DNA from 2 places in the Exiguobacterium sp. A1_3_1 genome. Region 2 is predicted to be linked to the other one. Evidence: a T-box and tRNA genes for the amino acid it is inferred to sense, from the RefSeq annotation. Region 2 holds a T-box; the other holds one or more tRNA genes.
The links. The T-box of region 2 lies ahead of leuS (leucine--tRNA ligase). A T-box ahead of a tRNA ligase gene usually reads a tRNA of that ligase, here a tRNA-Leu.
Positions count from the first base shown of each region.

Region 1 (15,553 bases), on a different contig from region 2:
CCTTTAAAGACGACGTCCGGCATGACCCCACCATACTCTTTCTCGACGTTTGGTACTTTTTCACGAGCTGCTTTCATCTGGTCATTGATCGATGTTTCAATCGATTGAATTTCGTCAGCTGTCGCATCCCCGTTCGCGACAAGTGTTTTCCCGTACAAGACACGAATTGGATCATGTTTATGAATCAAATCGTATAAGACCGGGTTCGTATTCATCGGTTCATCCATTTCGTTATGACCAAAACGACGATATCCGATCAAATCAATCATGACATCCTTCTTAAACGTTGCCCGGTACTCGCTCGCGAGCAACGCGACAGCGAGACAGCTTTCCGGCTCATCCGCATTGACGTGGAAGACTGGGATCTCATATCCTTTGGCAAGATCACTCGAGTAACGCGTCGAACGGGAGTCCGTCGGCTCCGTCGTGAAGCCGATCGTGTTGTTCGCGATGATATGAATCGTTCCGCCGGTGTTATATCCTTTGAGATTCGCTAAGTTCAATGTTTCAGCCACGATTCCTTGACCTGGGAACGCTGCATCACCGTGGATCAGGATCGCAGCAGCAGCCGCTTGCTCTTGGCGTGGTGCTCCTTTTTGTGAGCGATCATCTTGTGCCGCACGTGTGAAGCCTTCGACGACTGGGTCGACGAACTCAAGGTGCGACGGATTGTTCGCAAGCGTCATCCGCACGTTACGTGTCTCTTGCTCAAGTTTTCGGTTTAAACCGAGGTGATACTTCACGTCGCCCGTCCAACCGTACGTGATCCCAATCGAGCCTTCAGATGGTACGAGGTCGTGGTTTGGTGCATGCTGGAACTCAGCAAAGATCATTTCATACGGCTTCCCGAGTACGTGCGCCAAAACGTTCAACCGTCCACGGTGTGCCATTCCGATATTGATCGTCTCCGACCCGTTCGAGATGAGGTGTCCGACGATTGTGTCGAGCAATGGCACCATCGCGTCAAGTCCTTCAATCGAGAAGCGTTTTTGACCAACGTATGTTTTGTGCAAGTATTTTTCGAAGAGGTCCGTTTCAGCTAAGCGTTTGAACAACTGTTTCTTTTGTTCAGCATCTAGCGTCGCTGTCAAAGCACCTTGCTCGATTTTCTGACGGAGCCATTTCTTTTCATCGAGATCGTCGACATGCTGGAACTCAACTGCGGCTGCTCCCGTGTACTGCGCTTTTAAATGTTCGATGCCTTCAAACGCGTCCTGTACACCAGTTGGTGGTTCAGGACAGACGAGTGAGACTGGCATTTTTCGAAGATCTGCTTCTGTCAATCCGTACTGACTCAATTCGAATAATCCTGTTTCTCGCGGATGGTCCTTCAGCGGATAGATATCCGCCGCAAGATGTCCTTTTGCACGAATTTGTTCCGCTAAACGATTCGCCGCAAGATATTTTTCGAAATCTCCTGTCTCGACTTGCATCGGTACAACTGGTTCCGTCACGGGTGCACCATGCTCTTCGAAATAAGCACGTGTCTCCTCATCAACGGATGTTTTGTCTTCTAAAAAACGCTCGTACAATTCAATGATGTAGCCAAGGTTTGGTCCATAGAATGCTTGTTGATCTTGCTCGTGGCCTGCCATGTACGGTTCCCCCCGTTTCTATATTTCTCCCCACACATCCAGTGGATACTCGATGTGTTTCCAGCCCTCTACCTGTTAGCGCTTTCAAAAGGAATTGCATGAATAAAACGCTGAACGTCATGAGAAGGAATGATCGTGTCATTCTTCCATGAAAGTGCCTTCGTTACTATATTACTACTCTTTTCCTGTGTGTGCATTTCGAATTCCCAAATTCTTGCGCTTAAATGTATAAGTTTTTCTTATGAGCGCTTAGCCAGTTATTTATGATTCGTCAAAAAACCGGCGTATCCGCATTTAGATACGCCGGTTCCATCATAAGACTTTACTAAGGAACGATTGCGTCCGTTCGTGTTGTGGAGAATCAAACAATGCTTGTGGCACGTTCTCTTCGACGATATAGCCACCATCCATGAATAAGACGCGATCTCCAACCTCTCGAGCAAATCCCATCTCATGGGTCACGACGACCATCGTCATGCCTTCAAGGGCAAGCTGTTTCATGACGGCAAGCACGTCACCGACCATTTCCGGGTCAAGCGCTGACGTTGGCTCATCAAACAACATGATTTTCGGATTCATCGCAAGCGCGCGGGCAATCGCGACCCGCTGTTTTTGACCTCCAGATAATTCACCTGGATAATTATCCGCTTTTTCACGTAATCCGACTTTATCGAGTAGTTCAAGTGCCCGCTGTTTCGCCTGTTCTTTATCCGATTTACGCACTTTAATCGGTGCGAGCGTGACGTTTTCTAGCACGGTCTTATGTGGGAAGAGATTAAAATGTTGAAAGACCATCCCGACTTCTTCCCGGACCTTGTTGATATCGACCTTTGGACTCGTAATGTCGAAATCATCGACGATGACCGTGCCACCCGTGATCTCTTCCAATCGATTCAAACAGCGTAAAAACGTACTTTTCCCAGATCCCGACGGACCGATGACACAAACGACTTCTTTTTCTGCAATCGAGACGTTGATGTCTTTTAAGACTTCATTCGAACCGAAGGATTTTTTTAAGTTCTTCACTTCAATGATACTCATCGTAATGTAAACCTCCGTTCCAAGAACTTCGCCACTAAGGACAAGAGATAAATGATGACGAAGTACATCAATCCGACGACAGACCAGACGATAAATGGTTCGAACGTCGTCGATTGCTGAACCTGACCTTGTTGCGTCAAGTCAGCGATTCCGATGATCGACAGCAACGATGTATCTTTTAAGCTGATGATCGATTGGTTCGTAATCGTTGGTAACATCCGTCGGAATGCTTGCGGTAAGATGATCTGTACCATCGTTTGACGCCCTGTCATCCCGAGTGAACGCGCAGCTTCTGTTTGTCCTTTATCAATCGACTGGATACCAGCTCGAATGATCTCCGCAAAATAAGCACCGGCATTGATTGCGACCGTCAGTATCCCTGCATACATCCGGTCCATCGATAACCATTCGAGCGAATTGAGTCCAAAATAGATGAAGAATAACTGAACGATGAACGGCGTTCCGCGAATGACATCAATATAGACAATTGCGATCCCGTTTAAGATTTTTGATGGTGATAACCGCATCAATGCGACGACTAAGCCAATCAGAAAGCCGACGATGACCGCGATGATGAAAATATACAATGTGACTTGAAGCCCTTCCAAGAAAAATGGAAATGCGGTTTTGACCACTTCCATTGGCTATCCCACTCCCTTATCGCCTTGCGACTTATTTCAGATACGTGTCAACGATTTTATCGTATTCACCGTTTTCTTTCAGATTCGCAAGCCCTTTGTTGATTTTCTTCATCAGATCCTCGTTCTCACCTTTTAAGACAGCGATTCCGTAGTTGTCCCCGTTGAGACGGTCTCCGACAAGTTTTAATCCAAGGTTTTGTTGTTTGTTTGCATATGAGATGACAGGATAATCTTCAATCAAAGCAGCAGCGTTACCATTCTTCACTTCTTGGAACATCGCTGGACTGTCATTGAACTGTGTGACTGTAAAGCCCAGTTTATCTGCGTTATCCGTTGCATATTTCGCACCCGTCGTTCCCTTTTTGACGGCTACTTTTTTCCCTTTTAAATCGTTGACAGATTTAATACCATTCTCATCTTCTTTGACGACTAGAATAAGACCAGCTTTGAAGTATGGATCCGAGAATGTGACGACTTTCTTCCGTTCTGGCGTAATACTCATACCGGCAATGGCAACGTCCAATTGATTTGCTTGAAGTGCCGGAATGATGCCGCTAAAGTCCATCGCTTCAAATTGAATCTTGAAGTTCTGATCCTTCGCGATTGCTTTCATGAGATCGATGTCGATTCCTTTGTACGTATCCCCGTCTTTATATTCGAATGGTGGATACGTGACGTCAATGCCGACCTTATAAGTCTTTCCTTCAGACGACTCTTCTTCTTTCGAACCGATGCTACATGCACCAAGTACGAGAACACAGCTCATCAAGAGCGCTAGCAAGATACTCCCTTTTTTCATGTTTGTTTCCCCTCTCCTATGTGTTAAAGATTGTCTACTTCACTTAGTACTTTCCCTGAAGAGTACCCTCTTTAAAACGTATTTTACCAGAAAAATTCTAAAAAGATAAATATTTCTGAATTTTTATTCGTTGTAATCGTTTTCTATTCAGCAATAAAAAAAGGGCAACCCCCTGCTGGGATTGCCTCCTTCAATCATTTATGCCGCCGAGAGGACTTGAACCTCCACGGTGTTGCCACCACTAGATTCTGAGTCTAGCGCGTCTACCAGTTCCGCCACGACGACGTTGATTTATGATATTAATATAGCGGGTAAAGAACGGAGTTGTCAATCATTTCGCAAGATGTTGCGAACGAACTTCTCGACGACATCATCATACAATGCTGGATCCTCAAAATAGGCCATCGCATGAGCGGCATTCGGAATGACGACGAGCTCTTTTTCCGTTGGACAAGCTTCATACAGCTCATACACCATGTCTGTCGGTACGAATGTATCCGCCCCACCATGGATGAACAAAATCGGTACTTGTGCCTTTTTGACCTGTTTCAGCGCAGATGCTTCACGGAACGTATAACCAGCCTTTAGCTTCGTCAATACGCTCGTCATGCCTAAGAACGGAAAGTGTGGTAGACGGTACATCCGCTTCATCTGATACGCAAGGACTGCATTAACGGACGTATAGGCACAATCAGAAATGATTCCTTTGATTTGTGGTGGGAGTTGTTCGCCACTCGTCATCAATACGGTCGCCCCTCCCATCGATACGCCATGCAGGAATAGTTTCGCCTCCTGTCCGATCCGTTCAATCAGATAGTTCGACCAACTGAGACAATCTTCCCGATCATGCCATCCGAATCCGATGTAGTGACCGTCACTCATTCCGTGTCCACGATTATCGGGCATCATGACATGGAAACCGGCCTGATGGTACAGATAGGCGAATCCGGCTAAATCCGTTCCGACGCCTCCGTACCCGTGCACGAGAATGACGATCCGATCTGACGGAACAGGTGACGGAAGAAAATGCCCGCGTAACGTTAAACCGTCTTTCGCTTCAATCTCGATCCGCTCAAGCGGTTGCTCCTTGATCCATGTCTGACCAGGTTGCATCAATCGGACCATCTCGTCACTTAGATCTCGATTATTCGATAAGAATGGCTTTGGATTCGTAGCGATTGCCATCTCGTAAAAATAATAACTCGCTGCTACTAATCCGGATCCGATGACTCCGATTCCAATTTTTGTTCTGCGACGCATCTGCCCCACTCCTTCTTTCCGTTATAACTCGATCTTCAGTTGAGCAGCATGGTCATCCTCTTCATCCTGCAAGACTTGTTGACGTAATCGCTGTTCTTGTTGCTGACGCCGGTAGGCAAATTCTTGGACGAGCTCTGTACCCGTGAATCCATCTTCTACGAGTTCGCTCAATAAATCTGTTTCTGTCTCGACGACCTCCCCCGGACGTCGCATGACGAGAACATCTCCAACTTGTGCAATCAGCAATTCATCTTCTAGACGAAGTGCATCGTAAAATGGTTCCGGTAACGTCATCCGACGTGTCTCCGGATTGATATGGACGCGTTTATAAACGCCTAATGCTTGAAACTTACGACGTGCCATTGCGTGCTCTCCTTTTTAGTTGAACGTCAGATCGATTCGTGAATCTTTTCCTTGAATACGAACCGTACCCGTCGCTCCATTGATTAACGTCACCTGCGGCGGCTGATGACCGATGTCAAGATCGTATAAGACTGGTAAGCCTGTCTCATCCGCTAGATATTGATACACGTTTAGCCATGTCAGGTCTTCTGTAATCCTTGCAGACGTGCGCCCGAATAAAAAGCCAGCCGCATGGTTGAACCATCCAGCATACGCCATTTGTCGCAGCGTCCGGTGCACCTCTGCCGAATTCGCTTCAGACACCTCAAAGTACCAGAGTATCGGTTCTCCGTTGATCTCTTCACGCTGGAAACGCTGCACATCTCCATACGGTGTCCCAATCAGATGGCGAATCGTCTCTAGGCACCCACCAAGTATACGTCCGGTCACTTCTGTTCGCTCATCAAGTGCTTTCCATTCCGTCGCTTCCGTTAGCTGAAATAACGAACCTGCTGGACGTTCTTCATCAGTCCATTTGGATTGATAACGATCGGAAGCCCACTGTGTAACGGTTCCTCCAGTTGGCGTCGCAAGTACTCGTCGCCAGGCACTTGTCGTCTCGTCCCATTCTTCACTTCGAAGCTCAACGAAATTCGGACCATGTGCTGTTGCAATTCCCGTCTGAAGCGTCAGACTGAGCAATAGCGTACTGATATCGGAATAGCCAAGCAACCATTTTGTTTGGTAAGTAGCTAGCGTCAACTCAGGTAAAAGATCAATGGCGCGTTCCCCGCCAAATGGCGGGATGACGGCATCAATCGTCTCATCCGTCATCATGCGGTTCAATTCTTCGGCCCGTTGTTTAGCCGGTGCACTCTCAGCATGTTGATGCGACCAAATCGTTTCGCCTAAACGGACGTTCATTTGTCGTGCTTGTACCTGTTCAACTGCTCGTTCGACCCATTCCTGTTGCTGTTCACTTAATCCGGAGGAGGGCGCCGTCACTCCGATCGTTTGACCTGTCCAACCTAAAAATGGATATTTCATGGTGACCCCCTAAAATGTCATAGTGTGAAACTATCTTCTCGTCAAAATATGAGTTCATTATACCGTTCTTATGCCGCATTACCAACTTTTATCCTGTTCGAACGTCGTGATACGAACAAAAAACACGATTCCGTACGAGCGACCTGAATGAACAAGTCACCTCGACGAAACCGTGTTTGATTCCTTAGCTTGATGCTGATAGTTCAGCGTATTCCTCTTGCGTGAACGCACGGGAGCGTGTCAAAAAACGTTTCCCTTCGACACCTTCAAGAGAGAACATTCCGCCTCGACCATCCACGACATCAATGATGAGTTGCGTATGTTTCCAGTACTCATATTGATCTTCATGAATATAAAACGGACAACCACCGATCTCTCCCAGTTTTTTATCCTGATCTCCCAGGAATAGATCACCCTGCGCAAAACACATCGGGGAACTGCCATCGCAACAACCACCAGATTGATGAAACATCAACGGACCGTGTTTTTCTCTCAACTGGTCGATTAACTCTAGACAAGCTGCTGTCGCCTGAACACGTTCCACCATTTGCATCCACGTCCTTTCCGACTTAGAAGAAACCGAGTTTATTCGGGTTGTAGCTAACGAGTAGGTTTTTCGTCCGTTGGTAATGGTTGAGCATCATCTTATGGTTTTCACGTCCGATCCCTGACATTTTGTAACCACCAAACGCCGCGTGAGCTGGATATTGGTGATAACAGTTCGTCCAGACGCGTCCTGCTTCGATCGCACGCCCAAACCGATAAGCACGGTTCATATCACGTGTCCAGACTCCGGCACCAAGACCATATAACGTATCATTCGCAATTTCGAGCGCTTCTTCTTCCGTCTTGAATGTCGTAACCGACAAGACCGGTCCGAAAATTTCTTCTTGGAAGATTCGCATCTTATTGTGTCCTTTGAAGATCGTTGGTTGGATGTAATATCCTTCTGCAAGATCCCCTTCAAGCATGTTACGCTCTCCACCGATGAGACACTCTGCGCCTTCCGACTTACCGATTTCAAGATATGAAAGGATTTTCTCCATCTGTTCGTTCGAAGCTTGAGCCCCCATCATGACGTCCGAATCAAGAGGATTTCCGATCTTGATGGCTTTGACACGCTCTAGAACACGTTCCATGAACGGCTCGTAAATTGATTCTTGAATCAAGGCACGCGACGGACACGTACAGACTTCTCCTTGGTTCAACGCAAACATCAGTAATCCTTCGATTGCTTTATCGAAGAAAGCATCATCTGCCTGCATGATATCTTCGAAGAAGATGTTCGGTGATTTCCCACCGAGTTCGAGTGTGACCGGAATCAGGTTCTGTGATGCGTACTGCATGATCAAACGTCCTGTCGTCGTCTCACCCGTAAAGGCGATTTTTGCGATTCGTTTGCTTGAAGCGAGCGGTTTTCCTGCCTCGAGACCAAATCCATTGACGATGTTCACGACACCAGGTGGCAATAGATCTTCAACAAGTTCCATGAGCACCATGATGCTCGCTGGTGTTTGTTCTGCTGGTTTTAAGACGACACAGTTTCCTGCTGCGAGAGCCGGTGCCAGCTTCCAGACAGCCATCAGGAGAGGGAAGTTCCACGGAATGATTTGACCAACGACGCCAAGTGGCTCATGGAAGTGGTACGCTACCGTGTCTTGATCGAGTTCGCCGACCGAACCTTCTTGGGCACGGATGACGCCGGCGAAATAACGGAAGTGATCGATTGCGAGCGGTAGATCGGCGTTGAGTGTCTCACGGACCGCTTTCCCGTTCTCAAGTGTCTCTGCATAAGCGAGCATCTCAAGGTTTTCTTCCATCCGATTCGCGATTTTATTTAAAATGTTTGAGCGTTCCGTTACAGACGTTTTCCCCCATGCTTCTTTTGCCGCGTGTGCTGCATCAAGAGCCAGTTCGATGTCTTCCTTACCGGAACGAGCGACTTGGCACAATACTTTACCAGTGACAGGTGTGACATTATCAAAATATTCTCCCCCGACAGGTGCCGTCCACTTTCCATTGATGTAATTTTCATACCGTTCCTTGTACTGTACTTTTGACCCTTGCTTGTTCGGAATGTCATAAATCATGCGTTATTTCCTCCCTCAACTAAAATGGTCAAGCAGTGAGACGGATGCTTGTATGCGCTTACATTTTAATATAGGCTAAAACAGCCCCCTCGATACCATCGTACCAAAATTATATGAAAAGTCAAAAAATTCCGGTAAATATCTGTGATTTTTTTCGAGAAAAAACATCTCCATTTTCGGGAGATGTTTTGCCGGTCAAGACCGTGTCGGGTCAATTCCGTCTTCTTGGTCAGACGGTGTATCGGAACTACCGAAATCACTTACTTTCGAGAATCCATCCGTATCACCGTCGATGTCTTTCCCGCGGGCTGTAACAGATGGATCCAGTACATCTTCTTCACTTGGTCGCGAATTCGGATCGTTCTCGTTTTGTTCTGCTTCTTCTTTTGCATGCTCGATACATAATAGCGTTTCCGGAATGATATCAAGACGTTCAATCTCAATCTCTTTTCCACAGACCTTACAAATGCCATACGTTCCGTCCTCGATCGCTTTTAGGGCACGATCCACATCAGAGAGCATATCCTCTTGCATGTCCGTGATCGCTTGATCGCGTTCCCGCAAGAACAATTCATCGCCGGAATCGGCAGGATGATTATCGTAACTCGACAATTCACCTTCATCGTAATCCATATCGCGTTGTTCGATGTTTGATGTCGTCTTTTCTTTTTCCTTTAATAATCGTTGCTTGAATTCTTCCGTCTGTTGTTTAGATAACATGATTGTTCGACTCCCCTTCGTTAGAACCTCTGTTAAGAATGTAGCCTATTCGAAGAAGAGTTAAACCATCACGAACACTTATAAGAACGAATTGATCCATGAAGATCACAGATAACCGTCATGCATTCATTCCCATCGTTAAAACAAATCTGATGTGATCGTCCGTTCTTGGATGTCGTGATGTCATCGATCCACAGTTGCGAAGCATCTGCCGAAGACAGCATCGCGATTTTGTCACGAATCATGAATAAATCAAACGGTAACAGATTCAAGGATTGAATCGTTAACCCATGTTTACGGAAGAGTGGATCAAGCTGGTATTGCGAAAGACTATATAAAGACTTTTCCGTCCCACCAATCAGTAGTTGAATCGAATGTGACGGTTCATGACTGTCGATTCGTTCCTTATGCAGGATGATTCGTCCTCGAACTCCAGACTCATTGAAAATTCGTTGCGTATCCTCTTGTGAAAGGCGTGGTCCGCCTTCCTTGACCTTTAAGACGATGTGAGCGAATTCCGCGAAATCCGGTTTTCCGATTTCAAGCGCTGGGATATGACGGACTTCTTCACGTTCAATGATTTCAATCAAGTCACGCTCGACTTGGACACTGACCGTATCTGTTGAAAAGACACGGACGTCGATCACGAATTGATCAAGTACCGCATTTACTTCGATCGTATACGTCAATTCAAGGTTTTTTTCTTGTTCAACCAACAAACGATTCAAGATGAGTTGATGCAATAAATGGACTGGTGTACGTGAAGAAAACTGACTCGAATAAATCAAATGTTTTGGTCCGGTTCCTTTTGTTGCTTTTGGTCGTGCTCCGTTTAATCTATATACGTTCACTTTATAATTCAACATATAATCACCTTCTCTTACCTGAAAAATCGGAATAGAGATGTTCCGTTCATATAGCGTACAATGTATTTTAATCGCTAAATATTCGTTTTCGAATATTCCAAATTGAATATACAAATTGAATATACAAATTGTAATCAAATTGTGATAGAAGAATTTCAAAAACTGGTTATTTCGATGACGATGCGCTACATGTTATTCGATATACAAAACCACCCTTCACGTGACGTGAAGGGTGGTGCGCACACTTATTCTCAAGCAATCGAATTGACTTGTTGTTGCATCGCTTCATAATGTTCAATGATTCGAGATCCAAGTGGATCCGTTGCTGACAGTTTTAGGTATGCGTTTAACGCATCTTCAATTCCATATTTCGTGATATACGCATTCAATTCAGAAGATTCTGAATCATTTGGATCGAAATAGGTCAGGGCTGCTGCGATCCCGCGTGCTAATCCATCTGCTTCGATCCCACGCTCCATCAATTCCTTCGCTGGTTTGACGAGTCGGTCACTTGGACTCAGTTTACGAATCGGTGAACGAGCAACACGAATGATTTCATCATGAATTCGCGGGTTTTCAAAGCGTTTCATATTCTTTTGGATATATGCACTATGGTCGACGGGGTTAAAGCCGTACTTTTCAAGTAACAACCACCCTGTTTCATAAAGTGCTGTCTGGACACCACGACGGATGCGTGGATCCGTTAGACTTTCAGCGATCGTCTCTTTATGAAAGAGTGCTCCGAGGTACGAAGCAATCGCATGTCCCGTATTAACGGTGAACAGCTTCCGCTCAATGAACGGTTCGATGTTCTCGACATAAGTGACGCCTTCGATCCGTGGATAAGCTTCCGGTAGTCCAGTCGTCTCAATCACCCATTCGAAGAATTCTTCCACTTCGACGTATAACGGGTCTTCGTGATGTTGAAGCGGCACGATCCGGTCAACCGCTGCATTCGGAAAATACCAGTTCTCCGCTACCGTCTGATGTTTCGCTACCTCCGCTTGCAAGTGTTTTGACCCACCGATCATGTTCTCGCACGCAATGACGTAGACAGGTGTCTGTTGATCACGTTGACGTAACCCTTCCGCAATCAAAGGAGCTATTTTCGACAACAAGCTCGGACCGACAGCAGTCGTAATCACATCTGCATCGCGAATCGCTGCAATGACCTGATCCGGTTCAGACAAACTGTTGAGCGCCGTCACGCCGTCGACCCGTTCACGTCCTCCCTGTTCAGAGGCATAACCGACCTCGTAGGTATGGCGTGCTTTTAATGCATCGACGACCGTCGAATTGACATCTACGAAACAGACTTCGTAACCCGTCTTGACGAGTTGTAAGCCGATGAAACCACGTCCGATGTTACCGGCACCAAAATGGATGGCTTTCATGCTTACACCTCCGCTGTCAATAAGGCGATGATTTCTTCTTTTGATGTCGCTGCCACGATACGCTCGACGTTCTCCTCATCGGAGCAAATGACCGCGATATTCGAGAGCAACTCGAGATGTTCGTCCCCGACGCCAGCGATACCGATGACGAGTCGTGCTTGTTCCGTTCCGAACGTTACGCCTTGCGGTACTTGTAGAATCGATAGTCCTGTTTTCTTGACTTGTGATTTAGCCGACTCTGTTCCGTGGGGAATTGCGACATGATTACCGATATAGACCGTTGATAAAGCGTGACGCTCTTGCATTGAATCGATATAACCCGCTTCGACATATCCATGATCGACGAGGAGTTGACCGGCAGCCGTAATGGCTGCCGTCTCGTCTGCGAATTGTTGGTTCAGTAATACAAGTTCCGGTGAAAGGTTCATTGTCGTTGTCATGTTTATTCCTCCTTGAATATCTCTATCTTTATTTTTAAGAAATCTTATTTCGTGCTGTTTCGATCTCATGAACAAGTTGATCATAATATCCGGCATTTAAGAAATTATCGACTGATCGGTGTTCTGCCGTTGGTACCTGTTCCTTCGCCCGCTCCGTCAAATCACGATGCGTGATGATCAGTTCGGCGTTTTGCGGCAATTGACTGATCGACGTATTCGTTACCTTGATCGGTAAGCCCGCTTTGTTGATTTTATTGCGAAGGACGGATGCCCCCATCGCACTCGATCCCATACCAGCGTCACAAGCGAAAATGATATGTTCGACTTCTGCAAGTGGTTTAGCATCAGCTGAAACGAGTGTCGAGGCAATCGATTGTTTTCCTTTCATCGCACTAACGTTCGCGCTTGCTTCTTCAAGGGATGTCTCTTTTGCTTTGCTTGTCTTCAGCAGAACAGTTGAGACAACGAAGGTCACAGATGCTGAAACAAGGACACCGGCGATCAATCCGACGTAAGAACCGCGGGATGCCATTGCAAGAACCGCAATGATACTACCTGGTGAAGCAGGTGCGACTAAACCGACATCAAATAGGACGAATGTGAGGATCCCACTCATACCACCTGCGATCATCGCAAGCAATAAGACCGGCTTCATCAAGACATATGGGAAGTAAATTTCGTGAATCCCACCGATGAACTGAATGAACGCGGCACCCGGTGCTGTTTTCTTTGCCGCACCAGAACCGAAGAACGAGTAAGCGAGTAACAATCCGAGACCCGGACCAGGGTTGGCTTCGAGTAAGAACAGAACTGATTTGCCCGCCTCGTTTACTTGATCGAGACCCAGTGGGCTTAAGATGCCGTGGTTGATGGCGTTGTTCAAGAATAAAATTTTCGCTGGTTCAATGAACAAACTCGCTAATGGTAGCAAGTGTGCACTGACGATCGCACCAACTGCTGCAGCCATGATGTCGTCAAGACCTGTCATGAGTGGTCCGAATACTTTGAATCCACCGAGCATCAACAACCCACCGATGATCCCGACCGAGAAATTGTTGACGAGCATCTCGAGACCTGGCTTGATTTTTCCTTCGATCAACTGATCGAACTTTTTGATGACGTATCCGCCAAGTGGTCCCATGATCATGGCACCGAGGAACATCGGAATCTCTGTTCCGACGATGACCCCCATCGTCGCGAGCGTCCCGACGACGCCTCCTCTGACGTCATGCATTAATTTCCCGCCCGTGTATCCGATCAGCAACGGTAAAAGATAGGTGATTGTCGGACCGACGAGTTCACCGAGTTCCTTATTTGGTGCCCATCCAGTTGGGATGAACAGTGCCGTGATGATCCCCCAGGCGATGAATGCACCGATGTTCGGCATGACCATACCGCTTAAAAAGCTTCCGAACCGTTGAACTTGTACACGGATGCCCCGTGCTCCATTTTGAGCTGTCGCCATTGTGTTAGCCTCCATTTCGTGTATGAGTTGATAAGATGATTGCTTTGCTATGACCTTATTGTAAGAGTACTGCAAGCGCTTACTCAATCTTTCCTAGTTCAGTCTTTGTCCAAGAAGTTGGACAGACTGGAAAGAAGCCTGCTTGACATAAAAAAATCCCTGTCACTTCAGGAATGGAGTGACAGGGATTTTTTCAAGTGTGACCGAGGAACTGATCAATGACCGTTCGAAACGTTCGATTCAATAGCAGACGAATCGTCTGTTCCTCCCCGAACTCGAATTGATCCATTTGTTCGGGACTCTCGATGATCGCAGCACTGATCGAACTGAGTAATTCAAGCAGTTCGTTCGAGGTCTCTTCCGGTGCGACCAAGACGAGGAGCCGTTCGACGGATTGTAACTGTTGATCCATTCCGAGCAAGTCGATCGGTTCAGGCAATTCAAAGATGAGGAATCCCCCTCGTTGAATCGTCGCATCGCGTCCGTGAAACAGCGCAAGCCGCGTTCCCGGAATACCAAGACCTGACATCTCATGACGACGTAGCAATTGTCCAGAGAGCGAAACAGCTGACTTCGCCAATCCTTGCTCGACCATGCGTGTACTGATCTCAAACAAGAGCGATTCAATCCCATCGCCCACCCGCTCTAACCGTTCCATTCGGAATCCGTCCGATACTTGAATGGACGACGCAACGAGCCGATGCAATTGCTCAAGTTCGAGCCATTCCGTTTTCGTCTTTCGCGGTGCCGGTTGAAAGGATTTAGGCAAGGCGAGAATTAATTTCCGAATCCGTTCGACCTCATCCTGAGGAAGCAATGGGTTGACGAGAAGATGTGGTGGACGAATGTCAGGCAATGGCACAGTCGACAATACAAAGTCGTACGAGTCGATTGGTAACCGTTCGATGCCAAACAGGGACGAGTTATCGATGTGCTCGAGTTCAGCGAATTCTTGCCGTAGCCGATTCATCAACAACTTCGAGGAACCGAGTCCAGCAGAGCAGACGACTAGAACACGATATGGGAGTTTTGGTGTCGGTTTGCTGAGCACGGCACCGAAATGCATGACCCAAAATGCTAAATCTACGTCTTCAAATGTCGCATCGGTGAAGATCGACAGTGCTGTTTGTTTGACCGCATCAAACAAGCGCGGATATTCCCGTTCGATTTGTTTGATGACATAGGACGGATTGACGCTATTTTGACGTGTGTACGATTGAATATGCGAGACGAGTCCGCGTTCTAGCGCGTGATCCTTCGTAAAGTTCGTTCCATATAATAAGGAGACATGCTCAATCAATCGTTTTACACGAAGGCGCGTGACGAGTTCCTCCGTATCTCCTGCGTCCGATTGAAAGAAAGCACGCAATTCTTCTGATAACCATTGGCGTTCGGCAATCGACAACGTGTCAGGTAAACGCTCTTCGACGCGTTCCACCCATTTGAGGATTTCGACCGGATACGCTTTTAACTCGTAACGCATCGGAAACTGATCTTTGCGTAACGCTTGTAAAGCTAAGCTGAGTGTCGCACGCATGATTTGTCGGTCATTGAGACGCCCTTCTTTCGTCAATGGCGCTATGACCGCGTACGCTTGATTGATCATCTCAAGCCAGGATGTTCGATTCATGCGTAACAGATGAGGTAATTGCCCGGCGTCGCCTTGTAACAACCGATAGAAAGCGAGAACATCCCATTGCGTAAAGATCAATGAAATCAGTAAACGGCGTTTGTTGATTTCTTCGCCGATGACTTCGGCACCAATACCTTTTTTGCGCTTGATTTCAAGGTCATATTGTAGAAACCATTCATCAATCCGTTCTAAATCCTGGCTAACGGTGCTCGGAGCCACA
Region 1 covers NZ_WBYY01000014.1:370-15,922, forward strand. Annotated here, with positions in the region: partial or broken gene F8N00_RS02810 (thiamine pyrophosphate-dependent enzyme) at 1-1,595, opposite strand, end outside; gene F8N00_RS02815 (amino acid ABC transporter ATP-binding protein) at 1,908-2,636, opposite strand; gene F8N00_RS02820 (amino acid ABC transporter permease) at 2,633-3,277, opposite strand; gene F8N00_RS02825 (transporter substrate-binding domain-containing protein) at 3,309-4,076, opposite strand; tRNA gene F8N00_RS02830 (tRNA-Leu) at 4,278-4,361, opposite strand; gene F8N00_RS02835 (alpha/beta hydrolase) at 4,404-5,336, opposite strand; gene F8N00_RS02840 (hypothetical protein) at 5,358-5,699, opposite strand; gene F8N00_RS02845 (S66 family peptidase) at 5,715-6,725, opposite strand; gene F8N00_RS02850 (DUF779 domain-containing protein) at 6,910-7,272, opposite strand; gene adh (aldehyde dehydrogenase) at 7,295-8,815, opposite strand; gene F8N00_RS02860 (TraR/DksA C4-type zinc finger protein) at 9,011-9,535, opposite strand; gene F8N00_RS02865 (hypothetical protein) at 9,604-10,401, opposite strand; gene F8N00_RS02870 (mannitol-1-phosphate 5-dehydrogenase) at 10,653-11,795, opposite strand; gene F8N00_RS02875 (PTS sugar transporter subunit IIA) at 11,798-12,235, opposite strand; gene F8N00_RS02880 (PTS mannitol transporter subunit IICB) at 12,270-13,700, opposite strand; gene F8N00_RS02885 (BglG family transcription antiterminator) at 13,894-15,553, opposite strand, start outside.
Region 1: it encodes a tRNA-Leu, which carries the amino acid that the T-box ahead of leuS (leucine--tRNA ligase) is inferred to sense. The anticodon was not compared.

Region 2 (15,553 bases):
TACGATGCGGGGATCATCAATCATTATTTTGCGAGCTCATAAATCGCTTCTGCATAGATTGCGACAGCAAGCAATAGTTCATCAAAATCAACATATTCATCGACTTGGTGAGCAACTTCAGGACCACCCGGGAAGACTGGACCAAAAGCAACTCCCGCCGTCAATGAACGCGCATATGTGCCGCCACCAATTGCTATCAGATCAGCTGATTGGTTCGTATGGCGCTCATAGACGGCACTTAGCGTCTTGATCAATTCATGGTTTGGATCAACATGGTGCGGTGTCATGTGCGTCCGCGTCTGCAATTCAAAACCATATCCTGCCGCGGCTTCCTTGATGATTTGCAAACGTTCCGTGAAGTCTGCTGTATACGGGTAACGGATATTGATTGATGCCGTTCCTTGCTCTTCGGCGTAACGGAATACACCGCCATTGATCGTTAAGTCACCTGTCTCGTCTGAAGCAGCGACACCCATCGCTACACCGCGAGAATCCCGGAACATATGCGTCACGAGTTGAATGTAACGACGACCGTTATAATCCAAGTGAAGCGTATTGAGGAAACGTGCCAAATGTAAAGCAGCATTTTTACCATTGTCCGGCTCCATCGCATGGGCTGCGACACCATTGACATCAAGTATGAGACCTTCCGTTTCTTGCTTGACTGTTCCCGTCAAACCTTGTTCTTCAAGATAAGCATGGAAATCCGTCTCAAGCGTTCCTACTTCGACGACACGAAGAAGCGCTTGGGCATGACCTGGAACCATGTTCGGACGTTCGCCACCTTCAAAACGAACGAGATGGTAGCCTGTATCAGATGCTTGCGCTGGTTTCCCTTGAATCAATAACCCATCATAGAGTCCTTTTTCCGCATTGATGATCGGGAAGTCGGCATCTGGTGCAAAACCAAGTGTGGGCATCTCTTCATGTTTGAAGTAATGATTGACACAACGCCATTCACTCTCCTCATCCCCTCCTGCAATCAGACGGATGCGCTTCGAGAGTGGTAAGCCAAGTTCTTTGACGATTTTCAAAGCGTAATAAGCTGCCATCGTCGGTCCTTTATCATCGATTGCTCCACGTGCATACAGTTTTCCATCTACAAGCGTCGGGTTGAATGGACCGTATGTCCAGTGATCGCCACCAGCTGGTACGACGTCTAAGTGACAAAGAATACCGAGTAACTCTTCCCCTTGACCATATTCCAAATGTCCTGCATACCCATCGACATTTTTTGTCGTGAACCCATCGCGTTCCCCTGTCGCGAGCATCCAATCGAGGGCACGTTTGACTTCATGACCAAACGGCGCGCCCTCTTCGATCGTGGATTCGTCGAGTACACTCGGAATCCGTAATAATTCTTTTAAATCTTCTAATAAGTCCTCGCGACGTGCGAGTACTTCCTCTTTCCAATTCACCATCTGATTTCGCTCCTTCATTACGGGTTTTGGATTCGTTTCCTATACACCTTCCTAGTATAGCGAATATTCGTTCAGATACGAACATCCAAATTCTGTTTTCTTTTTTATTTATTGAAATGACGAACATTAATATAAAATAAAACCTAAATTATCGACTTTACAAACCATTTGAATATATTTTTTATGAAAACGTTCGGTTAAATTACTTGCATTTTAATATCAAAACGTTATACTAAAGGCGAAACAACTGGATATTGCATTGTCTTTTGTCACCCGAAGCTTTAGAACACTATTCTATCCATTGGGGGAGTGGTTATACCAATGAAAGATTCTACAGACCGTATGTTGACCCGGATTAAATCGATCTATCTCTACATCCAAGAGAACGGAGCTACTACGACAGCAGAGTTGGTTGAAGAGTTTGGCATCACTTCAAGGACCGTCCAGCGGGATTTGAACGTGCTTGAATACAACAATCTCATTGTGAGCCCTCGACGCGGTACATGGACGTCGAGTAAGAAACAAAAGCAAGCGGGTTGATCCACTGTTTCACTATGTATATCTTTCGATGACGCGATTCTTCGCGTCTTTTTTTGTTATCTTTTTTAAAACGTAGGGTATAGCTATTGGGAGAAGGAGATGATGAGAATGAATATTTTAATCATTGGAGCAAACGGAACGACAGGACGCAAGATGGTCGAATTGATCGCTAAACAAGAAGATCACCAAGCGATCGCGGTCGTACGGGAAGAAAATCAAATCAACGATTTGATTGCACTCGGCGCATCTGAAGTCAGACTTGGGGATTTGACGAAGGATGTCAGTGGCGTCATCAGTAACGCGGACGTCGTCATCTTTGCAGCGGGTGCTGGTGGCGCATCGGACGAATTGACACGCGCCGTCGATCAGGAAGGTGCGATCAAAGTCATCGATGCAGCAAAAGCCAACGGGATCGATCGTTTCCTGATGCTCAGTTCAGTCGGTACGGAAGAACCGAAAGGCGAACTAAAAGTGTATCTTGAATCGAAAGCAGCAGCAGACGCTCACCTCAAAGAAAGTGGACTCAACTATACAATCGTCCGTCCTGGTCCGCTCAGCTACGATGACCCAACAGGTACTGTTGAAACGAAAGAGCATTTTGATTCATACGAAGATCGTAAGGTGTCTCGTGACGATGTGGCAGCGCTGTTCGTTCACTTGATTGATCATCCGACACAATCTCGTGTATTCGAAGTACTCAGCGGTCCTTATCCGATCGCAGAAGCACTACGTAATCAATAATTAAATCCCACAATAAAAGGCGATGGAATGTACATTCATTCCACCGCCTTTTTGCTTTGCTTATTCAGGTTGCCAATCAAATAACGACAATTCCTCTTGTGTCAGTTCACGGTAGTCCCCGAGTGCAAGTGCCGAATCAAGCTCTAAACGACCAATCGAGCGCCGTTTCAAGAACGTGACCTCTTTACCTAGGGCAAGCATCATCCGTTTGACTTGATGGAACTTCCCTTCCGTGATCGTCAATTCAAGCGTTGAATCTGTTTCTGTCGTCGATAAGATGACGAGTTTTCCTGGCTTTGCCTGATAACCGTCTTCTAAGGTGACGCCTGCCGCAATTGCCTCGACGTCTTCTTGCGTCAATACACCTGTCACTTCCGCGTAATACGTTTTTTCAACGTGTTTTTTCGGAGACATCAAGGCATGATTGAACGCTCCATCGTTTGTCAGTAACAACAAACCTTCTGTATCCTTATCAAGTCGTCCGACCGGAAACGGTTTGAAATACGTCACGTCTTCAAACAACAGATCGATGACGGTCTCATCTCGTTTATCCTCCGTCGCACTAATGACACCCGGTGGTTTATTCATCATCAAGTAGATGTATTTTTGATACGTGACCGGTTCGCCGTACATCAGAACCTGTTGTGACTCGACATCGACATGTTGTTTCGGATCACGAACGATCTCACCATCGACTTGAATTGCCCCTGCCTTGAGCAAAAGTTTTACTTCTTTTCGGGAGCCTGCCCCCATGTTGGATAACAATTTATCTAGACGCATGATTTCGTCCTCGTTTCAATGAAAATTTACGCCCTAATATGACCTCTGCTAAACCACTCCAAATCGAAAGTCCAGCGAAAATCACGATTCCAACTACCGCACCGATGATCAGGATCAACAGAGATGCCCATGTCGTCTCTGGTAAGAAGGACACCATTCCCCACTTCACGAGCGCGACAACCGCCCCCATCAACGCACTAATGATTAGAATTAACGATGTCCGGCGCAAGACGGTACTGAATGGAAACTTCACTGTTTGTGTGATTCGGAAGAACATCAATCCCGTCGCAACAAGGTAACCGATGATCGTTGCATAACCGGCACCTGTCCCGTCACCTGTTAAATGAATCAACGGTGCATTCAAGAGATACTTCGCAAGTAGTCCGGCAATCGTCGCAACAATCGTGAAGTATTGCCGGTTGATTCCTTGTAGGACTGCCGCTGTGACCGAATACAAGGCGAGGAACAACGCACTTGGCGCATAACTTAAGAGATAGACCCATGCTGCCTGATCTTTCGGGAAGAGCACATGGAACGTTTCTTCACTGAGGAGAATCATCCCGACGACTGCCGGAATCGTAATAAAGAAGACGAGTTGATAAATCTGCGAGATTTGAGCCCGTACTTTCCGCATATCTCCCTGTGTGAATGACGCTGTCAACAGTGGCGTCGCAGACAGCGATAATCCAGTCGCAACAGATACTGGAATCAGAACGATTTTATGACTATCCGCAATCAGATAGGCCGTTGCATTTCCAGCAGCTTCGAGTGTATAACCGATACTTTGTAATGCTGCATTCATCGTATTCTGGTCGATGACTTGATAAAGCGGCGTCGAAACGCCTACCATGACGATTGGAATCGCATAGGCTAACAACTCTTTGTACAAATCCGTTAACGGGCGATCCGGCGAACGGACGGTTTGAGTTGCACGGAGTTCTCGTAATCCACTCGCACGTTTACGGAAATAGTAAATCAGAACGACTATACTTCCGATTGCTCCAATAAATGCGCTGAATGTTGCAATCGTCGCTGCCCATGCTACCCCAGAATCAAAGAGATAGATGGCGATGCTGACTCCTGCGAGCAAGAAAATGATTCGGACGATTTGTTCTAAGATTTGTGAAATCGCGGTCGGTCCCATCGATTGATATCCTTGGAAGTATCCACGCGTCATACTCATCGGCGGAATCAAGAGTAAAGCAAAACTGACTCCTCGAATCGTCATCGTGACGGCATCGACGTATGCCGCTGAATCGACGTCCCCACCCGGAATCGCTCGGTGGGCTAAATACGGAGCGAGGAAGAATAAGGCGAGAAAAGAAACAACGCCGGTCAAGGACATGATTTTCAAACCCGATCGATACAATCGCTCACTCGTATCGTATTCCCCAAGCGCATTATACTTGGCGACGAATTTTGAGACGGCAACGGGAATTCCCGCTGTCGCGACACCAATCATGATCGTGTAATAGTTGTAGGCATACGTATAAAACATGATACCTGTAGCACCGACCATGAACTGGAATGGAAAGAGGTAGATCAAACCTAGTGCGCGGGAAATCAGTGACGCACCGGATAGGAGCATCGTCCCACGAACGAATCCCGCATTACCGGGAGAAGTGGACTGTTTATTGTTGACTGTGGACATGGTAACATCCCTCACGCTTTCTAATTTTTAAACTCGACACTCTAATCATGACTGTCTCATTATACAAGTTCTCTCGTACACAATTGCAAATCATTATACCGCTGTCTTTCTGGAATTGAAAGAGACGGTTTGTTTACAGTCGCAACTTCTGCTAAAGTGAAACAAGCAGAATTCTATGAATGAGGTGACCATATGTACGATGTAATCGTAATCGGGGGCGGACCGAGCGGCTTGATGGCAACGCTCGCCTCCTTACAAGCTGGAGCTCGAACACTCCTGCTCGATAAAGGGAATAAATTAGGAAGGAAGCTCGCAATCTCTGGCGGCGGACGCTGTAACGTCACGAATCGAAAACCACTCGACGAGCTCGTCCAGTCGATCCCGGGAAACGGACGTTTCTTATATAGCGCCTTCTCTCAATTCAACAATGAATCGATCATCGAACTCTTCGAAGGATTTGGCGTCGCACTTAAAGAAGAGGACAACGGTCGGATGTTCCCTGTCTCAGATAAGGCAGCGGATGTCGTTCGTGTATTGATCGATCAAATCCGCGCGCATGGTGCCGAGATTCAAACGGATGCGCAAGTCGCTACGCTCGATTTCCATCCGGATGGTTCTTTTGCAGCTGTCATATTAGAGAATGGCATGCGTCTTGAAGCGAAAAGTTGTATCGTCGCGGTCGGTGGTCAATCTGTTCCGCATACCGGTTCAACGGGTGACGGCTATCCGTGGGCTGAAAAAGCGGGTCACACGATCACGGAACTCTTCCCAACGGAAGTTCCGATTCTGTTAGGTGATACGTTCATTCACGAAAAAACATTACAAGGGCTGTCGCTGCGTGACGTCGCTCTAACGGTCCACGGTAAAAAAGATAAGGCGATCAAGACACATACAGGTGATCTACTGTTCACACACTTCGGTTTAAGTGGTCCGATTGCTTTACGGTGTAGCCAATATACGATCAAAGAACGCAAACGTTCGAAAGAAACGATCGTTCATCTATCGATTGATCTCTTCCCGGACGAATCCCTCGGTGCCTTAACGGAACGTTTCCAAGCAGCCATTGCCGCAAATCCGAAGAAAACAGTCCGCAATGCTCTTCGTGGTTTCGTACCAGAACGGTTGCTTGAACTCCTATTCGCTCGAATCGGCTTTGGCGATGAAGTCTGTACACAAGTGAAGAAACAAGACTGGACGGACTTCCTCCAACAATTGAAACGATTCCCACTCAGAGCAACGGGAACGCTCGATTTCGATAAAGCCTTCGTCACGGGTGGCGGCGTCTCGATCAAAGAGATTGATCCAAAAACAATGATGTCAAAAAAAGCCGAACGGTTATTCTTCGCTGGTGAAATTCTTGATATTCACGGCTATACGGGTGGATACAACATTACAGCCGCGTTCGTGACGGGTCATTGCGCCGGTAGCCACGCTGCAGAAATGGCACGTGACACTGTCTCTTAATATGAACAAGACCCGATTCGTCTGTGTTAATCAGAAGAATCGGGTCTTTTCTTTTTATGCATCAGTCAATCGGTGTGAACGATCGGCTCGAAAACTTATCTGTCTCGACTAAGGCAAACAATTCATTATCCTGTACGAAAATCCCTTTTGAACCATAGACCTTTGGACTTGCCGTCTCTCCCGTGATCGTCTGATCTTTCTGATCAATCGAATAGAGATAGAGTGCTTCTGAATCAAGTGTGTAGATGCGTCCTTGTCGTTCCGCAAGACCAATTGGTCGGAAGTCGGATTCGAATACTTTCTTCGCATCACTTCGCATCCCATTCGCCGGTTCAATTTTACTTCGTTCTACGATCGATAAATACGGCGGCTTTTGCTTTTTCTTTAAAGCCCGTTTTTTCTTTTCCGACGCATCTGGATCAATCTTAATTTTATCCTCTTTCATGGCGAAACGAGTCAATTCCACACGTCCGATTGCACGGATATGATTGATCGTATAGAATTCCTTTTTCTTCGCATCATATCCAAGCCCATGGAAACTGTCTCGAATCGTCGTCCCCTGTACTTTTTCACGTTTTTCTTCGCTCCAGACACCATCTTTTCGCGTGATTGTCACGAGAATCTGATTCGATGTCAATAAAGCGACGGTCTCTCCGTCAACGAGTGTCATGCCATCGAGGCCAGAAAGAAGTAATTTCCCTTCTTCTAATTGGAAGGAGGCATTGATCCTCTCACCTGTTCCACTAATTTCAAAGAAACGATAATCGTCTGTGACGACGAGGTACGACCCGATGGAATCATCATATAACATCTGCTGGACATTCTTAATTAATGGTTCTTCCGGATTCGGAATAGCTGAAGGCGTTTTCGTCGGCACCTGTTTGACAGCTGCCTGATGCTTCGATTGCGTCTCGATTTTCGCGAACGTTTCCTGAATACGCGACATCGTCTCTGGTTTTGAGAAGACGAGCAGTACACAAAGAATCAAACCCGAAACGACGGCAAAAATCGTTGTATAGACTATATAAGATCGTTTCATTGATGGTAATCGCCTTTCTTTCTCGGTTTCTGATTCAGTGTAGCAGAAGGACGTTCAAAAAAAAAGCGGACTTGCGACGGAAATGAAGAAACCCCCTCCATTCGCGTCAAACGAATGAAAGGGGCTATGGCTTAATTTGCTACGATGTTGATTAATTTTTTCGGTACGACGATGACTTTTCGAACCGTCTTGTCGCCGATCCATTCTTGTGTCTTTTCGTCGGCAAAGGCAAGTGCCTCGATTTCTTCTTTTGTCGCGTCGATGTTGATTTCGATTTTCGAGCGAACTTTTCCGTTCACTTGAATGACGAATTCCATCGTATCGCTGACGAGTTTCGATTCATCGAATGTTGGCCATGCCGCATACGTCAATGTCTCTTCAAATCCAAGTTGTTCCCAGAGTTCCTCACCAAGGTGCGGTGCAACTGGTGTTAACAATTGGATGAACCCACGAAGGAAGTGACGCGGAAGCACCGGCTGTTTGTTTGCTTCGTTGACGAAGACCATGAGTTGCGAAATTCCGGTGTTGAACTGGATGTTCGCGAAGTCTTCCGTAACCTTCTTGACCGTCTGGTGGTATGTCCGTTCGAAGTCAGCATCGACTTCTGTGACATCTTGAATGTCTGCTGTCCGTTCGAACAAGCGCCAGACACGATCGAGGAAACGACGCGCACCGTCAAGTCCGTTCTCAGACCAGGCAACTGATGCATCGAGTGGACCCATGAACATTTCATACAAGCGTAACGTATCCGCACCATGCGATTTAACGATTTCATCCGGATTGATGACGTTACCGCGTGATTTCGACATTTTCTCGTTGTTCTCTCCAAGAATCATCCCTTGGTTGTATAACTTCTGGAATGGTTCTTTTGTTGGCACGACGCCTGCATCATACAAGACTTTATGCCAGAAGCGTGCATACAATAAGTGGAGAACGGCGTGTTCCGCACCACCGATGTAAATATCGACTGGAAGCCAGTATTTTAATTTTTCTGGATCCGCGATCGCCTCTTCATTGTGCGGATCGATGAAACGAAGATAATACCAGCAGCTTCCGCCCCATTGTGGCATCGTATTCGTCTCGCGACGCCCTTTCATTCCTGTTTCAGGATCCGTATAATCCAACCAGTCTTCCGCAAGCGCAAGTGGTGATTCGCCTGTACCAGACGGCTTGATCTCCGGAATGATTGGAAGTTCGAGCGGTAATTCCTCTTGGCTAAGCGTCTTCATCGAACCATCTTCCATATGAACGACTGGGATTGGCTCACCCCAATACCGTTGACGACTGAACAACCAGTCGCGGAGACGATACGTGATTTTCTTGCGTCCGACTTGATTCGTTTCGAGTTCAGCAATCATCGTCTCGATTGCTTCTTGTTTTCCAAGACCATCAAGCATATGCGAGTTGACGTGTTCGCCCTCTCCTGTATAGGCTGCTTCATCGACGTTTCCACCCGCGACGACCTCAACGATTGGCAAGTCGAATTGTTTCGCGAATTCATGGTCGCGCTCATCGTGTCCTGGAACTGCCATGATTGCACCCGTTCCATAAGAAGCAAGGACATAATCAGCGATCCAGATCGGAAGACGATCACCTGAGATTGGATTGACGGCGAAAGCACCCGTGAAGACGCCTGTTTTTTCCTTCGCTAAATCCGTCCGTTCGAGGTCTGACTTCGTTTGGACTTGCGAAATGTACGTATCGACGGCTTCCTTGTGATCCGCTGTCGTGATGTCAGCTACGAATGGATGCTCCGGCGCAAGCACGAGGTACGTCGCACCAAAGATTGTGTCCGGACGTGTCGTAAAGACCGTAACTTGTTTTTTATGTCCATCAATCGTGAAATCGATCTCAGCACCTTCTGATTTCCCGATCCAGTTCCGTTGCATCTCTTTAACAGAATCCGGCCAATCGAGGTCATCGAGATCTTCAAGAAGACGATCCGCATATTCCGTGATTTTCAAGACCCACTGACGCATCGGAACACGCACGACCGGATGATTTCCGCGTTCAGATAATCCGTCGATGACTTCTTCATTCGCAAGAACGGTTCCAAGTGCCGGGCACCAGTTGACCGCGACTTCGTCCACGAACGCAAGTCCTTTTTCATACAACTTCGTAAAGATCCACTGTGTCCATTTGTAGTACTTCGGATCCGTCGTGTTGATTTCACGATCCCAGTCATAGGAGAATCCAAGTTCTTTCAACTGACGCTTGAACGTCTCGATGTTTTTCGCTGTGAATTCACGTGGGTCATTCCCTGTATCGAGGGCGTATTGTTCTGCTGGTAACCCGAATGCATCCCAACCCATTGGGTGCAAGACGTTGTATCCTTGCATCCGTTTCATCCGTGCGAGGATGTCCGTTGCTGTGTAGCCTTCCGGGTGTCCAACGTGGAGTCCGGCACCTGACGGATACGGGAACATATCAAGGGCATAAAACCCTTCTTTTTCTGGATCTTCTGTCGTGACGAAGGCGTTGTCTTGATCCCAACGCGCCTGCCATTTTGGTTCAATTTCGCGATGATTGTACGGCATGTCTTTTCCTCCTCTAATCTAAAAAAAACCGGTCCTCCGCCCCTAGGAATAGGGACGAAAGACCGGTTTGGCTTCCGCGGTACCACCCACGTTGTCTGTCTATGACAGACCGCTTGATTCACAGATAACGGTGTGAAGGACCGGATTCGCTACTACGACTTCACGAATCGTGCTCCCTGACGAGTTCACGGTTGTTACCGACTGGTTCGCACCTTCCACCAGCTCTCTTGACGGCACCTTTCCCCTACTACTTCAGTTCCATGCATTTGACTATCTTTTCCTAGTGTAATCTGTTTCTTCCTCAAGCGTCAACGCTTCCGTAAAATTTCCTCGATTTCCGCATGCGATCGCGCAATATGATCTGCTTGTTCTAAGCGTTGCGCTGGCATCCGGTCATCAAGAAGCGCAATCACTTCCATACCTGCTGCTTTTGCGCCGATCATCCCGTTTGCAGCGTCTTCAATGACGAGACAATTCTCAGGTGCGTGCCCGATTCGTGATGCCGCAAGTCGAAAAATCGCAGGATCCGGCTTCGAACGCACGACTTCTTCCCCACTGACGTAATGCGTGATTGGAAGCTCGTAATGACGGATGACGCGTTCGATTTTTTGAAGCGAACTCGAAGAAGCGATCCCGATATCGTAACCAAGAGACGTCGCTTGTTCGATGACTTGTTTGACTCCCTCTTTTAAACCACACGCCTCTGGTTTTGCATGAATTTGAAACAAGCGATGTTCTTCCTCAAGTAAAGCACTCGCTGTTTCTGGGAGCTCGTGTTGCGCGACAAGTTCTTCCCACATCTCATCTCCTGTTTTCCCCATGAATGTCGCATACTGAACCGGATCGAGCGGAATCGATAACGTTTTGAACATCTGCTGGTGGACCTCAAAGTAGCGGATTTCACTATCTAAGATGACCCCATCCATATCAAAAATAAGACCTCGTTTTTTCAAGACACATCCCCCTCAATTGATCTATCATGATTTCAGCATATCAAAAAAACGACTACACGATGTAGTCGTTTCACCTTCTTCATTTAGTTACTGTTTAACTTGTCGCCATTTGGACACTGGTTTGTCGGTAAGCCGGAAAATAATCCGAATTAGCATCTGACCCGTATCGTATACACAACTGATCGTATATGGCTGGTTGAAGAATCGATTTTCCTTGATGATACTCAAATAAACGGTACCCGGTGTAACGGCATTTACTCTCAAAGAGACTATCCCGTTCTTGATATCCACCTCCGAGATGTTGTTCGACGAGACCGCGTGCTTTCGCCTGAAGAATCGCTTCGTACTCAAGTCGTTGATTTGGGAACATCTTCGCTTCGTCCCGCTTACAACCAATCAAATGACCGTGGGCATATTCTTTTCCGAGCAATACGAAGTATCCACCAACAGGTTTTCCGTCGATTTCCGCAATCAGTAACAATGGCTCACAGAGTGGATTCGCTTCAAATAATTGCTCAAAATAACTCGCCGTAAAATAGTAATGAGCCGAAGCATTCTTCCGGTCCATCGTTTCATGATACAACGCCAAAAAAACAGATAAATCGTCTCGTGTTCCTGTTCTAACGGTTAACGGTGAAGCGAGCGATTTACGAATCATACTTCTCGTTTTCTTATGGAACGTCTGCATGATTTCTTCTAGTGAGGGGCGCAAATCAATGCTCGTCGTATGACGGATGAAAGAAGCTTCCGTCCAGTTACGCATGAGTCGTTCATTGCCCGTCAACGGATTAAAGCGAATCATTTCCGAGACGACCGATTCTTGCTCCGCCCACCTTTCAAACGATAGACGTGCATGCTGCATTTCAGTTGCGGTTAAGCGACCGACGATTTCCGGTCCGCCGTAGCCATACGGCGTGATGAGATCTGAATAAGGCGTATCAAAAATCCGACGCTTTAAAAAGGGATAGAACAGTGTTCCCGCATGACCTTCATAACGGAATAACACCGCTTGCTCAGACGGTCTAGCGTTAAGCGTGACGTATTGGTGACTGTAGAAGATATCAAGAGGCTGTTGCTGTACGTGTGTCGTCCAAGTTGCGGCATCTGTGATGAATTGACACCTTTCCATTCGTGCACCTCCAGTCAAAAAGAAGCAACGTTCACATGAACTTTCTTTTCAAGTTCTTGATTAGAAAGTACCCGTTTCTTTGCCGAAATATTCCATATTAATAATGATTTGTTTTATAATTAGCGCATTAATGATGTAAAAAAAAGACAGCGAATCTAATGTCCGCTGTCTTACAGATGATGCTCATGATGTGATTTTAGGAATGGCACGAAGGAATACGACGCCTGCTAACAGAATCAATCCAATCAATGTCAAGAAGACCGCTGACATACCGGATAAATCGTAGATCAACCCTCCGACGGTCGGACTGATCATCCGTCCCGCTGAAGCGGCAATATTGACGTATCCCTGGAACTCTCCTTCTTTTCCGATTGGCGCGAGTCTCGCCGCCATAGCAGGAACCGCTGGCCAGATGAACATCTCACCAATCGTCAAAATGATCATCGCGACGAGGAACATCTTGAAGCCGCCTGCGAACGGAACGATCAGATAAGACAAGAGGAAGATTCCTGTACCGGTCATCAATTGTCGCTTCAAGTCATCTCCAAACCACCGGAGAATTGGTGTTAATAAAGGTTGTGCGAACACGATGAGTGCTCCGTTGATCGTCCAAAGAATCGAGTACTCGGAAATCGTGACACCGAGCGATTTCGTGTGTACGGCAAAGGTTCCTTGCCATTGCACATAAACGAACCAAAGTAAGGCATACCCGATCGAGACGAGCAACATCGTCCGTGCCGCACCGCGCGCAAGGGGTGTGCGTGTCGTTTCGATCTCGTCATGTGCCGCATGCATCCGCGCTGGTGCCTGAATCCAGGATAAACCGACTAACAAAATGATGGCAAAGGCGATGTAGAGGACGAGATTGGCGATGAAGATGTACTGAATCGAAAAGGCAGCGATTTGACCACTGACTGCTGTCCCGAGCGCTACACCGACGTTTTGTGCGACATAGATCGCATTAAAGGCACGGCGCCCGCCTTCCGGCCAGATGACACCCGTCATCGCGTAGATCGTCGGAAAAACCATCCCACCGACGAATCCAATCAATCCAAGCATCGCGACGTATCCGAGGTACGTCTGATGAAATAGCAACAAGCCAACGGAAGACAGGACAAGTCCGATGACACTGATGACAAGCGTCTTCTTGCCACCGAGACGGTCAAACGCTTTTCCACCTAAGTAGTTTCCGACGATTGCTAAGGCAGAGTTGACGAACAATGCCATCCCTGCTTTTGTCATCGACTCTCCTAAATATTCATGAATATATAATGTATTAAACGGCCATAAAAAAGAGGATCCCGTCGTATTGATGGCCATCGCAAGGACGAGGATCCAGACCGCTTTTGGTAATTTTGGCATACCTGTGGTCCTCCTATTTCATTCTCAACCTTGCCACTTTACGCAATCCGTCCCCTAACTGTCAAGCTACTTCGCTTTTCGTCAACGAATCAAAAAATGATATAATGCAGAAAGAATCTTGCACATACTGAACCATTACTAGAAAAACAGACTATAGGAACAGGAGTCTATGCCATGTCACTTGCCCGTGTATTACCTTATACGAAACAATTACTCGAGTCCGTTATCGAGCCCGGAGACTGCGTCGTCGATATGACTGCCGGAAATGGACATGATACACAGTTTTTAGCAGAACGTGTCGGTCCAGAAGGAAGGGTTCTTGCGTTCGACGTCCAGGCACAAGCCATTGAGGAGTCGACGCGACGTCTCGACGAAGCCGGAATGTTAGCACGCGTCGACCTTTACCATGAAAGCCACATCCATGTCGGTGCCCGTCTTTCGGACGAACAACGTCCTGTCCGCGCTGGTGTCTTCAATCTCGGATACCTGCCTGGAAGCGACAAATCAATCACGACGACCGGAGAAGAGACGCTTGAAGCACTCGATGCCCTCCTCCCGATCCTCGCTCCCGGCGGTCTTGTCGTCCTCGTCGTCTATCACGGTCACTTGGAAGGAAAACGAGAACGTGACGCTGTCCTCGATTACGTCACAGCCCTTGATCAGCAAGATTATGCCGTTCTCCAGTATCGCTTCTTGAACCAACAAAATCATCCCCCGTTCATCATCGCGATCGAGAAAAAAGTACGCGGATGATGGGCACAAAAAAGTGATGCCCCTTTTTTAGAGGCATCACTTTTGTTATTTCATTCTTCAACAAGCTTAAAGAACAACATTAATTTTTCTGCAAACCGTGTGTTCAACCGTTCGAAACTAAAATGCGGAAAACCGTGTAGACGTTGTAAGTAAATCTGATCGCCACCCATTTTCCGGCATACTTCAAGTGTCAGCTTGACGTCTGCGAACTGATCGTCCGGTGCATAAAAACAAGCCAAGTTCACACGCGGCAGTTTTTTTCGTTCTTCGTCATGTACGACGATCTCTTCTTCGATTTCCCGGTACTGTGCATAGGTCAGTTCACCGATGCGAACGGTATCTTCCGTACTTTGACCAAACGGCAACGTACCGAGTGGCGCATCGGGCCGGAAACGATCGAACGCACTTGCGAAGACTTGTTTGACGCCTCCGAGTTGTTTCGAAGGGTGCCAATCAAACAACGGTGAAATGAATGCAAGGCTTGCTACCGGTAATTCATATTCTTGCAACAGACGATTGACGACGAGTGCGCCCATGCTACAGGCGACGATATGAATCGGTAGCTTGCGTTTCCCGGCTTCACGTAATGCTTCTTTTAACAGTTGACCATGTTCTTCAAACGAGATACGACGTGGGGCGTCGACGAGCAATATTTCATACTCTCGTTCGAGTACCCGAATCAAAGCTTCACTCGGACGGGCACGCAGTTGTAACGGATAGACTAATACGATGATTCCTGTTGGTTGTTCAACCACAAACTCACCTCTTCACTTCATACTTCCTATTTACGATACCTTATTTCAAACGCACACAAAACCGTCCCAAGACGGATTTCACGAGGCGACATGGCGAAGGCGAATGACAGATTCTACTTGCCCAAAGACTTCTTCCGTCATCTCACTGAGTTCTTCAAAACCGAATGAGGTCAAGAACTGACGCGCTTTATAGTTACGTGCCTCCACATATACTTCGAGTGGGACGGCTCCTTGTCGTTCGAGTTCACGGATCAATCGTCGTCCGATTCCGTTTTGCTGATATTTCGGTAAGACGTACAGACGAATGATTTCCCACGTTCCCTCAACATCAACAGCATGAATGAAACCGACGATTTCCTCATCGATGATTCCGACATAAAAATACTCTCCCCGTGCTTCTTCTGCCGTCCGAATCGCACGAACAACCT
Region 2 covers NZ_WBYY01000025.1:4,609-20,161, reverse strand. Annotated here, with positions in the region: gene pepV (dipeptidase PepV) at 24-1,421, opposite strand; gene F8N00_RS04450 (DeoR family transcriptional regulator) at 1,743-1,961, shown strand; gene F8N00_RS04445 (SDR family oxidoreductase) at 2,070-2,702, shown strand; gene F8N00_RS04440 (pseudouridine synthase) at 2,763-3,482, opposite strand; gene F8N00_RS04435 (putative polysaccharide biosynthesis protein) at 3,469-5,133, opposite strand; gene F8N00_RS04430 (NAD(P)/FAD-dependent oxidoreductase) at 5,326-6,597, shown strand; gene F8N00_RS04425 (hypothetical protein) at 6,659-7,636, opposite strand; gene leuS (leucine--tRNA ligase) at 7,768-10,173, opposite strand; T-box leader at 10,221-10,443, opposite strand; gene F8N00_RS04415 (HAD family hydrolase) at 10,482-11,126, opposite strand; gene F8N00_RS04410 (peptidoglycan bridge formation glycyltransferase FemA/FemB family protein) at 11,221-12,255, opposite strand; gene F8N00_RS04405 (MDR family MFS transporter) at 12,439-13,617, opposite strand; gene F8N00_RS04400 (class I SAM-dependent methyltransferase) at 13,771-14,370, shown strand; gene F8N00_RS04395 (serine aminopeptidase domain-containing protein) at 14,421-15,125, opposite strand; gene F8N00_RS04390 (GNAT family N-acetyltransferase) at 15,204-15,553, opposite strand, start outside.